DNA from 4 places in the Paenibacillus sp. J22P143 genome. Region 1 is predicted to be linked to each of the others. Evidence: predicted binding sites of a transcription regulator. Region 1 holds the regulator's gene; each other region holds the start of a gene.

The links. The regulator LexA, encoded in region 1, represses DNA repair genes until DNA is damaged. The targets are predictions, from matches to a motif close to CGAACATATGTTCG.
Region 2: a site for LexA is predicted at 1,902-1,915, ahead of AC58PQ_RS22390 (YhjD family protein). Genes of this name have one in related genera too.
Region 3: a site for LexA is predicted at 1,571-1,584, ahead of addB (helicase-exonuclease AddAB subunit AddB). Genes of this name have one in related genera too.
Region 4: a site for LexA is predicted at 1,492-1,505, ahead of recA (recombinase RecA). Genes of this name have one in related genera too.

Annotation. Positions count from the first base shown of each region.
Region 1 covers NZ_JCAUAQ010000001.1:157,300-160,516, forward strand. The annotation lists gene AC58PQ_RS00825 (HAD family hydrolase) at 1-469, opposite strand, end outside; gene AC58PQ_RS00830 (DUF896 domain-containing protein) at 509-697, opposite strand; gene AC58PQ_RS00835 (LysM peptidoglycan-binding domain-containing protein) at 847-1,248, opposite strand; gene lexA (transcriptional repressor LexA) at 1,394-2,011, shown strand; gene AC58PQ_RS00845 (aminopeptidase) at 2,084-3,217, opposite strand, start outside.
Region 2 covers NZ_JCAUAQ010000021.1:3,719-6,935, forward strand. The annotation lists gene AC58PQ_RS22385 (DNA polymerase IV) at 213-1,484, opposite strand; gene AC58PQ_RS22390 (YhjD family protein) at 1,485-1,853, opposite strand; gene AC58PQ_RS22395 (ATP-dependent DNA ligase) at 2,314-3,174, shown strand; gene AC58PQ_RS22400 (hypothetical protein) at 3,186-3,217, shown strand, end outside.
Region 3 covers NZ_JCAUAQ010000004.1:274,669-277,885, forward strand. The annotation lists gene addB (helicase-exonuclease AddAB subunit AddB) at 1-1,424, opposite strand, end outside; gene AC58PQ_RS10425 (class I SAM-dependent rRNA methyltransferase) at 1,821-3,194, opposite strand.
Region 4 covers NZ_JCAUAQ010000006.1:117,241-120,457, reverse strand. The annotation lists gene pgsA (CDP-diacylglycerol--glycerol-3-phosphate 3-phosphatidyltransferase) at 1-68, shown strand, start outside; gene AC58PQ_RS12785 (competence/damage-inducible protein A) at 153-1,403, shown strand; gene recA (recombinase RecA) at 1,575-2,618, shown strand; gene AC58PQ_RS12775 (regulatory protein RecX) at 2,697-3,217, shown strand, end outside.

The sequences.
Region 1 (3,217 bases):
CGTTCGTTAATAGAAGCAGCTTGTAATTGCCTTTCAAGGCATCTAATACGCGAAAAGTTTCTTCATACACATAGGGACGACTGCGGCGTTCAGCTGCAAACAACTCACCTAACTTGTACCCAAGCTCTCGATTTTCAATCCCTAGCCCAGCAAGCCCTCTCGTCCATGATTCCGTACGGTATCCGGGTGCCAGCTTCTCTAATTTGCGAAAGTTTTCGTCCTCGCCTTGTGTGAAATTAGCCCATAGCCCTTCAAACGGGTTTATTCCTATCATTTTGGTAAATGGGAATGTTTCGAAGGATTCATATAAGCTCCTTGCTTCTTTACGAACAGAAGCTTCCAATTCCTCTGGATTCACATCGACTTGCTTCGCCGCTTCTGCACAAGTAGCAGCAAAGGCTTCCTCCACACTACGATCATCCCATAATAGCGTATCATCCAAATCAAAAAGCACAGCTTTCAACGTCATCATTCATTTCCCCTTTGAATGTAGTATCTATGTGTAAGCTTAATTCTCTTCGTCAGTAAACTTAATGGAATCAAGTTGGACCTTCAAGTTACCCCTGAATGCATTGATGTAGATTTTTCTTAGCTCATTGCGCTCATCAATCTCTGCATCTGTTAAACCTTCAACAGTCTTCGCCTTCCGAGCTAATTCATTGATACGTTCAATCGTTTTATCCATGCTGTCACTCATTGTAATCCTCCCAGTCAAAATTTCAATATGAGTACTACTTTGCCATCCCCGAATAGGATTGTCAAGGATACAGCGCAAAGAGACATAGCAATTCAATTGGCGACTATGTCTCGATCATTCATCTATATAGTTAACTAATAATGAGTTAATTAAGGAAGTAATAGAACTTGCCCCTCTTGCAAAGAACTGCTCGCTAAATGATTTAATGCTTTCAGCTTCTCAACATAAGAACGCGCGTTCTCTCTCTTGTTTTTATGAGCGTCTGCGATTTCCCATAGCGTGTCACCGCTTTGGATGACAACCTTTTCATGCTGGATAACTTTCACAGATGGTTGAACGGAAGCGATTGGTGTAGACACTGTAACGGCCCCATCGCCTGCATAGGCTTGTACGATCGCACCAAACGAGAACACAGTTCCAAGAATTGCTGCTATCAGCAAGAAACGAAGTAGTGGTTTCGCATAACCCCGTTTAATCGTCATCCCTTTGGATGCATAAGCAGTACCTTGAAGTGTTGTTGTTGCGTTCGATTGTGAATAAGCCATATACATAAAATCATCCCCCAAACATTTGTTCTGATATTAGAATAACACGAACACATGTTTGAGTCAACGATTTGTTCGAACTTATGTTTGTACGAACTCGGGTTCTATGTTATACTTTGGGTAATGATTCCCAGTATTGGAGTGATATCTTATGAGTAAAATTTCGCAGCGTCAACAAGCAATCATGGAATTCATTAAGAACGAAGTGAAAGATAAGGGCTACCCGCCTTCCGTTAGAGAAATCGGCGAAGCTGTTGGACTAGCTTCTAGTTCTACCGTACATGGGCATTTAGAGCGTCTTGAGAAAAAAGGCATGATTCGTCGAGATCCTACAAAACCGCGTGCAATCGAAATCCTAGGGCTGGATGGTGCCGAATCCCAATTCGCAGTTTCCGTCGCTCGTGTGCCCCTTATTGGTAAAGTAACGGCTGGTGTTCCTATTACTGCCACTGAGAATATTGAAGATTACTTCCCGCTTCCTTCAAGCATGGTAGGCGACAACAACGTGTTCATGCTTAGCATTATGGGTGACAGTATGATTGAAGCTGGTATTCATAATGGCGACTACGTCATTGTTAAGCAGCAGCAAACGGCGAACAACGGTGATATTGTTGTCGCGATGACTGAAGATGATGAAGCAACGGTTAAGCGCTTCTACAAGGAGAAGGATCATATTCGCCTTCAACCGGAGAACTCCGCATTACAACCGATACTATTGAAGAATGTGACAATTCTCGGACGCGTTATCGGTTTGTTCCGGGATATGTAGGATCAGGAACAGATATCAAAAAAGCAAGGCCCCTCAAAGTGATAACACACTTGAGAGCCTTGCTTTTTTCATTTAAATTGACAAAACCCAGTTCCCCGCGCGGAAGATCGGTTCAATCGTCCCATCCGCTAATTCCCCATCGATCTCAAGCTCAACTGATCCTATCATGAAATCCACGTGTATCAAGGAGCTGTTTCCTCCGCGAGCCTTCAATTCCTCATTGGATAGTGTTGTACCGTCCTTCAAATTGATTGGATAACAACTACCTAATGCCAAGTGGCAGGAAGCATTCTCATCAATGCCTGTATTATAGAAAATACGATTTAAATTGGAAATTGGAGAATCAAATGGCACAAGAGCTACCTCACCCAAATAGCGCGCCCCTTCATCCATATCCAACAACCTGGCCAAATGGTCATGCCCAACTTCAGCCTGGAAGTCCACAACCTTCCCCGCTTCGAACGTGAATGAAAACCGATCCACCAACGCCCCATTAATATTCAAAGGCATTGTACTAGCAACTGTACCACGAACGCCCGTTCTGTTCGGTATAGTAAACACTTCTTCCGTCGGCATATTGGCTACATATCGAATGCCTCGTGCATTCTCATTATCCCCGCCTAGCCAAATATGTCCTTCTGGCAGTTCAACACGCAAATCCGTACCCGTAGCCCGATAGCGCAGAGCTTTATAGCTTCTTTCATTCAATAAGCTATGTGTGGCTTTCAGCGTATCTAAGTGTGACTGCCAAGCGGCAACAGGATCCTCTTCATAAACACGGTTAATTTTGAAAATCGCATCCCACATCGCAGGTATACGCTGCTCCTCTGGCAGATCCGCATACACAATAGAAGCCCAGGCTTCTGTTGGTGCTTTGATCAAACACCAGCTAAACTCTCCTGTTCGCACATAGTGCTGATATTTCGCTCTAGCTGTCGAAGCGGCTTTGGACGCTCTAGAAATCAGACTAGCGTCAATACCATCATAAAGATTCGGATTTGGCACCTTAATGTTCAATAAGGCTCCACCGTTCTCAACAAACTTTTCCAGCATCGTCGTATACCACTCAGGGTAATAGTCCATTGAATCAACTTGTGCATAATCAAGCTTACTACGCGTAATGACATCATCCTGCCAATGCACATGCACATAATTCGCACCAGCTTCATAGGCTTTCTGCACGATAAGCCTAGTTAACTCCAGTGT
Region 2 (3,217 bases), on a different contig from region 1:
GCTTAAAATCATTCATTGGATATGTAGCTAATTTCCATATTAATAAAGGGGGCATTTATGAACAATATAAGATTGCTGGAAATTAAAAAAAGCCGAAATAGCTTGGCTTTTTTTAATATTTATGCTCAAATGTTATTATGTTCAAATTTCCGTAGATAAAGGAAGCATCATCCGACTTGATTCCCATAGACCGTTCATTTCTAGTTTCTTGCTCATCTATAATGCCCCCCAATTTTACCGGCCCTGTCCGTTGCCAATCCTGCTTTCATTAGACTCGAAGCACGAATGATTGCTGTATTACCAAAACGGTCCTTTATTCCATCCACTACGCGATCAAGCTCACGTAATTTCGTCACATCTTCGAAAAGATCAAGTTGAGTAACTTCTTCCTCTGCAAGTGTTCCCAGTGTAACGCCTACTTTCCTTACAGGTAATCCGTTCCAATTGCGGCGAAATATTTCACGCACAGAGTTGTAAATTTTCAACGTATGATTTGTATTTAGTGGCATCTTTCGTTGTTGACTAAAGCCTGTTGGAGAGTCATATGGCGAACACATACAGAAAACGTGGACTGTCCCGCTTGTAAATCCCTTCGACCTAGCATCGCGGCACACTTCTTCCGTTAACTCCAACAGTACTATGTCAACCTCCTCAACCGTCAAATAATCGCGAGGTAGCGTCATAGCGTGGCCAATTGACTTTGGTTCGATATCAAATGTTCCAGGTGTAACAGGACTATCGTCTAATCCGTTTGCCGTTCTCCACATTACTTCCGCTTGAATATCCGATTGCTTTCCGAAACGTGCACGAAATTTCTGTTTTAGCGTTGCTAGTGGGGTTTTAGCCACATGACCTATAGTTGTCATACCAAGAGCGACAAAGTGGCGTGTCATTCGTGAACCAACTCCGTACATCTTATCGATGGATAACGGCCAAAGGAATCGCTCAACGTCATCCTTGCCAAGCGTAAATATTCCACTCGGATTTTTCTTTGCGAAATTATCAGTTGCCTGCTTTGCAAGTATTTTAGTCGGTCCAATTCCTACTCGAATTCGAACGTTCATGGATGCAGCAACTTTTTGTTGAATCATTACTGCCAGTTCATATGGCGTACAACCGAAATGATTGAGTGAACCAGTCACATCCAAGAACTGCTCATCGATTGAAAATATCTCTACGAGATCAGTATATTTTTCGTATATACCTGTTATCGCAAGCGATACGTCAATATAGCGCTGCATGTGCGGACGCATTACAATAGCATTTGGGCAAAGTTGTAAGGCTTCACCAAGACGCTGGGCTGTAGTAATACCAAAGCTTTTTGCGATAGGACATGCCGCCAAAATGATTCCTGATCTCCTGGTCGGATCCCCAGCTACAACAACAGGTAAATTATCAAGGCCAGGATGAGTAGCCTTTTCAACGCTTGCATAGAATGACTGACAATCCGATAGGAAAATTGTCCTTTCGCATTTTTTACTCATCTAAACTCGCCTCCGCATGTTCATCAGCGTAGTCATTAGTTCTGCTTTAACTAAGCTTCGTAACATCGTGAAATAATAGATATAACCTCGGACTTTGTATTCTATGTTAATACCGACTGCATTCGTGGTTGTGCTGAGCACTTTGATATCTCTCTTCTTCATACTGTTCTTAATAATTTGTATTTGGGGGTAAATATCGCTCTCCACTTCTTTCAAATAAAAGAGAACATGGTTATATACGATTTTATCTTTATATATCTTCAGCTCCTCCATGTCCCTGGTTAACATATCGAGCAAAATGAGTAATAACGTATACTCTTTAATAATTTGAACATCCTCCGCATTCTCAACTCTTGATATAACACTCATCTTCTCACCACCATCACAATACATATGTTCGTATAATTTATTATATAACGAACACGCATTCGCTATGTAAGTACTAAAAATAAAAAAGATCCCCATTGGCCATTTATGGCCAATCAGGGATTTGCTATCTATATAGGTTATTCATCGATCATAGACTAGTTACATCAACAAGCTCCCGATTATGTCATTTGCGGTCAGCCTGTATTAAGCTATGCCAGGTTATATACATGGCTGCCAAAGCCTATTTAATTGAAGCCCGGAGCTCATGACTCTGGACTTCTTCATCCATGTGGTTCATCTTCCTTTAAGAGCGAAGTAAACTGGAAATGAGATAGCAGTTGCAATGCTCAAACAAACAAATGAACTGGGGATTACTATTTTTTTCATTTAACAAGGCTCCTTAATTCCTTCAAATTCCATTAGTCACAGACTGCTCTAAGGTGTACCATTATTATGGGTGATGAAGAAAATGTTTATTCCTCCAATGCTTCTACAATACAGTAAAAACAATCTGGCATTTGATGACTCTTCCACTTTTGCCGAACTCAAGTGGGATGGCATAAGGTTGATCGTTTCTAATTTGGATGAACTAAATCTATATACAAAAAACACAAATGCAACAGCTAAATATCCAGAGCTGCACAACCCGCCTATTCCGAAAGGAACCATCCTAGATGGCGAGATTGTAGTACTTGATGAAAAAGGTCGAGCCGATTTCGAAGCGTGTAACACAGGATTCCGATCCAGCAAGAATAGAAAGCCAATCGTATTTATGGCGTTTGATATCTTGTACCACCGCGGCGTAGATGTAACTAGTATGCCGTTAGAACAACGAAAGCAGCTTCTTGAAGAGGCTGTGCAGGAAAATGAAAACTACAGAATTGTACGACCAATACAGGGAAGCACACAAGATTTCTTTAATATCGTATGTCAGCATGGGCTTGAAGGAATCGTGATAAAAAAGAAGGCTTCGAAGTATGAAACGGATTTACGATTATCGCGCTCAATTCGCTCGTGGTCATGGCAAAAGGTAATTAATTATCAAAAAGCAGAAGTCTATATAACTGGATATAGCAAGAAGGAACATTCCTGGCTACTTGGTTATCCAGATGGCGACAAAATTAGACCAATCGGTGCTTTGGAGTTGGGAATAACCCAGTCAGCCCGCCAATCCATGTGGCCAGTATTCCAAGCATACAAAAGTGGTGAGAGCAAAGATCACGTATTTGTTAAACCATTAGTACGTTGTAAGGTGAAGTACCGGGACTGGTATAAATCAGGTTTAATGCGGTTGCCTGTCTTCGAGGAATTTATTGTTTAGGGGTTGAGGTCATGGAATACAAAGTAAAGCAAAAGGTAACCGG
Region 3 (3,217 bases), on a different contig from region 1:
TCATTCATCTGATCTTCTGCTTGCTCCAAATTGGCACGAAACTGATATGTCCATGGCTTACCATCCGTCCATCTATAGCCTTGAATCCCGAATGCAAGCACATAATTCTCTAATTTATCAAGCTCAGTCCTTTGAGATGTCGCATCATGCGGCAGTAATAAATCCGTTTTGATACAACGGAACACCGCATCATAATGCCAATTATGCTGTATAACCTCCAGCGCAGACCGAATGAATTCCACGAGCGGATGATGAAGTACCGACCGCTTCTGATCAAAAAAGTGAGGGATCTCATAATCCGTAAGCACCATGTTTAGCAGATCCTGATAGCCTTCCATATTCCGCACCATAATGGCCATTTCGCGCCATCGTACGCCGTGCTCTCGAACTAGCTGCAGCATGTCGCGCACTGCGCCTTCAACCTCCGCACGGCGATGAACAGCTTCCCTAATAACGAGCTGGTCGGCTATCTTCTCCCCTGAGGAAGTCTTATATCTAGGCGCTCCCCCGCCAATTCGACGATCAAAATTCTGCTCCAAATAAGCAAGAGCAGGACTATCTTCGTATCGCGGCGAACGATCTGGTGCAAGCCTAAGAATCTCAGCCGCACCAAGGCCTAGCTGCCAAATCATCTCTTGCAAGCGAACCATTGTCGTAGCCGTGGGATGGAATAAATCCAATTCATCCGGCGTATCCCCCGCCTGCAGTTCGCGATCCAGACATAACGTGATCGTCACTTGCTTACAAGCAGCAAATAGCGACCCAAGCACCTTGAATTCTTGTGGTGTAAAACCATGAAATCCATCGATCCAAACCGAAGCTGAACGCAAATAAACGGAGCTTGGCACTTGCGCAGCAAGTAGCGTCAAGTAATCCTCGCCGTCCAAATACTGCCCTGCTAGCTCAGCCTCAAACTGCCGATACACCAATTGAATATCGTGCATTTTATCGCGTAATAAGCCGTGTTCTCCTAGGTTAGTAACCCGTTTATTTTCATGTGTCTCTAGCTGATCAGCCGTCACACAATAGCGTTTCATTTCAGTAAAAAGCTGATTAAGTCGGTCAACAAACCCCATTTGCTCAGCTGAGTGTCCGAATAGACGAAGCTTATCTTTGTATTTATGTAAAATGCTCGTTAACAGCAATTTCTTACCTGTATCATCAATAGGCAGTCTTGCTGTGCCGCCTTCTTCTTGCATCACGCGCCAAGCTAAACGGTGGAAGCTAAGTACCTGCGCGCGGATCATCCCACGAATACTAGGATCTGATACAAGCGCATGTTCTGCTTGAAATGTGGCTTGTTCTGGGACGAGTAAGATCAGCGGATCACCTTCAGGCGCTGATGCCAACTGCTGCTTTATTTCCGTCAAACAGCGTTCACTCTTGCCGCTCCCGGCTCTACCAATTATGAAACGAATGGACATCCAGGGCCTCCTAACACTTTCCGTCGGAAAGCTTGCTTCGTAAGCAATTCTCGTTTTCTATCTTTCTATTCTAGCATATTTCTGGTGATGAGTCGGCGTGGTAGATGATGGAGGGGGATTCTGATGGATGTATTCCGGGTAAAATACGAACATATATTCTATTATTATAGCACGGAAAACAAAAAACGAAAAGCATCAAACCGACGATTTGGACTATCCTCTGACACACACGGATTAGTCCAGAGTTAGTCGATTTATCGACTAACTCTGCCCGTGAAGCGCTATTTTTCTCGAGTTAATCGAATTTTTCGATTAACTCGAGAGAAACCCGCTAACTCGCACAAAAAAGCAAAGCTAGAATTACCCAGCTTTGCGTATTTATCAAAAACTTTATGTTTATTTGCTTCGCACTTCAAAAATCGCAAATTTCAAATAATGTCCTTCATCCACGCCTAGAATGCGCGGGTGGTCCATCCCTGCTCCACGAAACTCAATCAAGCGCAACATTTTACCTGCATCTGTTGCTGCCGCATGGATCGTCTCAAGGAACAATTCAGGATGCATGTGATAGGAACAGCTTGCTGTGACGAGATATCCACCCTCATTAACCAGCTTCATACCATGCAAATTGATATCCTTATAGCCGCGGCAAGCTCCTTCAACGGCGCTTTTCGTCTTAGCGAAGGCTGGAGGATCGAGAATAACGACGTCCCAAGTCCGTCCACCGGTACCAACAGGCTTTGAAGTGTCTACTTTTGCTTGTCCTGCAGCGCCTGCCGAAGAGCGAAGCTTACGCTCATCCAAGCCTTTCACTTGCGTACGCAAGTATTCAAAGGCGTCCGCGACAACGAATTCGACACGATCCTCGAATCCATTCAGAGCAACATTCGTACGTGCACTTTCGATGGCATGCTCCGAGATATCGAGACACGTCACTTTTTTCGCGCCGAATTGACAAGCATTCAATGTGAAGCTCCCCGTATGCGAGAAGCACTCGAGCACAGACGCTCCGTCCCATAGCGGGAACGTCACTACTTTACCATTTGCATTCACAGGAAGCATTTGTGTTACGCCATTTTCTTCGATTTCCGTCAAATTGATGCCGCTGCGGTGACCCCAGCCAGTCATCAGTGGCGCGATCGCTGCGCGATTCTCACGTTGGTCGAAGAAGTATCCCGTTTTCTGTCCTTCCTCAATATCAACACGGATGCGTAGCCCATTTTCTAAAATATCAACATGCTTCGCACAATCTCCGTAGAGAAGACCTTTCGTCTGTTTCAGACCTTCCAGTTCTCGAATGGAAACGTCACTTCGCTCATAAATCCCTGCCGGCTTCATGACTTGTACCAGGGCTTCCACAATATTGTCTCTACAGCGGTCCATCCCCAAGGTTAAAAGCTGAACAACAAGCGTGTTCTCGAATTTATCAACAATCAGTCCTGGCAGGAAATCGGCTTCCCCATACACCAAACGATAGGACTGAGCTCCTTTCACAAAACGCTGACGATGAAGGAAACAACGTGTAAAACGCTCAACGAAAAAGTCTGTCGTCATCGCCTCAATCGGGCTATACGATACAATACGTACCGTTAGCTGAGAAGCAACATTGTAATAACCAGTTGCTAGATACTTGCCGAGATGGTTTTGAACGGAAACAAGCTGTCCAGGTACAATGTCACCATCCGTGCGCTCAATTTCAGTCTTATACACCCATGGATGTCCTTGCTCCAAGCGGGGTTTGCGTTTCTTATGTAAAAATACTACTGCCATGTTTTTTAGCCGTCCTTTGCGTG
Region 4 (3,217 bases), on a different contig from region 1:
CCGTTTATTCAGGCGTGGAATATTTCGTGAAAAATAAGCATGTCATAGATTTTTCGGAAAAATCATAATAGATTCAACATACCTCTAAACGCGGTCGATCTTCATTGAACGATCTCGTTAGAGGTTTTCTCATTTTAAGGAGGGTTCAGTAGATGAAAGCTGAAATCATTGCGGTAGGAACAGAATTGCTACTTGGTCAAATTGTGAATACTAATGCGCAATTTTTATCGAGGGAATGTGCTGCACAAGGGATTGATATTTTCTTTCAAACTGTCGTCGGAGATAACGAGCAGCGTTTGTTCGATAGCCTTAAAATAGCTGCATCAAGAGCGGATGTCGTGATTTGTACGGGTGGTCTAGGGCCCACGCAGGATGATTTAACCAAAGATGTTTTAGCGGCATTTACGGGGCGTAAATTGATCATTCACGAGCCTTCTATGGAGTCTATTACAGCGATGTTTGCATCAAGAGGGATTCATATGGTGGAAAGCAATCGACGTCAAGCCCATATGCTAGAAGGCAGCGATCCCTTACATAATGATACAGGCTTGGCAGTCGGGAATGCATTTACGTTCAAGCGGACACATTTCGTTCTATTGCCGGGTCCACCGAAAGAAATGAAGCCGATGTTTACAAATTATGCCGTGCCATGGCTTAAATTGTTAATGACAGATGAAGTTCCGCTTTACTCGAAGATGTTGAAATTTGCAGGCCTTGGCGAGTCCAATTTGGAGCATCAATTGTTGGATTTGATTGGGGCGCAATCTGACCCGACAATTGCCCCTTACGCCAAAGAAGGTGAAGTCACGATTCGTTTAACAACGCGTGCACATTCGACCGAAGAAGGCGAGATCAAATTACAAGCGACAGAAGCTGAGATTAAGAATCGGCTAGGGGAGTATCTCTACGCGGATCAAGACGTCCCTATTGAGACGATCGTTTTGCAGCTACTTGCAAAGAGCCAGAAGACTCTTGCAGTAGCTGAGAGCTGTACAGGAGGCTTGCTCAGTGATCTAATAACGGCAGTACCAGGTAGCTCAGAATCATTCCTAGGAGGCATTATCGTCTACTCAAACGCTTTAAAACATAAGCTGCTTGGTGTGCCGATGGATATTTTGGAGGGAGAGGGCGCCCCAGGTGCTGTTAGCAGCGAGACAGCTGTTATTTTAGCTGAACAGTTGTTAGTTAGGACTGGTAGTGACTTTGGGATCTCCGTGACCGGTGTGGCGGGTCCAAGTCCGTCTGAAGGGAAGCCTGTTGGTCTTGTTTATGTTGGATTGGCACAAAAGCATGCGAAGACAGAAGTATTTACACTCCAATTATCTGGGAATAGAGAGATTATCAAACAAAGAGCTGCGAAGCGTTCACTCTATCAATTGTGGAAACAGTTGAAAGAAAACTAGATATCCTCTATAATCAGAAATAGTTAACGGAAGAACCGTAGCAAAGCGATAACTTTGTTACGGTTTTTTGTTTGTTCGCAAAAAAAAACGAATGTATGTTCGAAAAAATGCTTGGCAAACATGCCAAAACAAGTTATCATATACCTATAATGATAGAAGGAAGTGGTCGTTTTGTCAGATCGTCGTGCCGCACTTGATAACGCATTACGTCAAATTGAGAAACAGTTCGGAAAAGGCTCCATCATGAAACTTGGAGAATCTACACATATGCAAGTTGAAACGATCTCATCGGGTTCACTTGCCCTTGATATCGCGCTTGGAATAGGTGGATTTCCACGTGGAAGAATTATTGAAGTTTACGGACCAGAGTCATCAGGTAAAACAACCGTAGCACTACACGCGATTGCTGAAGTTCAAAGAGTGGGCGGACAAGCTGCCTTTATCGATGCGGAGCATGCGTTGGATCCTTCCTATGCAAGTAAGCTTGGTATTAATATAGATGAACTATTGCTTTCCCAACCAGATACAGGCGAGCAAGCGCTTGAAATCGCGGAAGCACTTGTACGTAGTGGCGCGGTAGATATTATTGTTATCGACTCCGTAGCAGCGTTAGTACCAAAAGCGGAAATTGAAGGCGACATGGGGGATTCTCACGTAGGTCTTCAAGCGCGTTTGATGTCACAAGCACTTCGTAAGCTGTCTGGTGCAATCAATAAATCTAAAGTTATTGCTATATTCATCAACCAATTGCGTGAGAAAGTTGGCGTGATGTTCGGTAACCCTGAGACAACTCCGGGCGGTCGTGCACTGAAGTTCTACTCTTCCGTTCGTTTGGATGTTCGTCGTATTGAAACTATCAAACAAGGTAATGACATGGTTGGTAACCGTACGAGAATTAAGGTTGTTAAGAATAAAGTAGCACCTCCATTTAAGCAAGCTGAAGTTGATATTATGTACGGTGAAGGTATCTCACGTGAAGGTAGCATTATTGATATCGGAACTGAGCTTGATATCGTGAATAAGAGCGGCGCTTGGTATTCGTACGAAGGTGAACGTCTTGGTCAAGGTCGTGAGAACGCAAAGCAATTCTTGAAAGATAACAAAGCGATCTCGGAAACAATTGAACTGAGAATTAGAGAAAACAGCAACTTGATTAAAGTGGTTGGTCCAAATTCGGATGATGAAGAAGATGATTTGGAAACAGCATTCGAATAGGTTTAGAAATATAGGATGGAAGAAGCACCTTAACCTTGTGTTGGGGTGTTTTTTCTTCATTATTGGAGGTTTGTGGAAATGAATCAAGAAGAGGTACAGGAAGTGGAACAGGAACAGGTAATAACCAAGGTAGAGAAACAAAAACAAGGAAGACATCGCTATAACATCTATCTAAATGAGGAGTATGCTTTTTCTGTTCATGAGGATATTCTGATCAAACATCGATTAAACAAAGGTGAATCCTTATATCAACAAGTAATAGAAGCCATCATCCTAGATGAAGAGCGGAATTTGGCTTATGTTAAAGCACTATATATTGTTGGGAGACGTCCTCATTCCCTATCAGAGGTAAAACGAAAGCTGAAGGAAAAAGGGTTCGAAGCTCCGATCATTGAATGGGCGAGTGAGAAGCTTATCGAAAACAAGTACATCAATGATGAAGAATTTGCGAAGATGTGGACAGACAACCGTGTTATTTCTGCGCGCAAAGGGCGTAACTTGATTCGACAAGAACTTCAACAAAAGGGAATTCATCAAGATGTGGTTAAAAGTACCATGGAGACAATAAACCCGGAAGATGAGTATGTTGGAGCATTAAA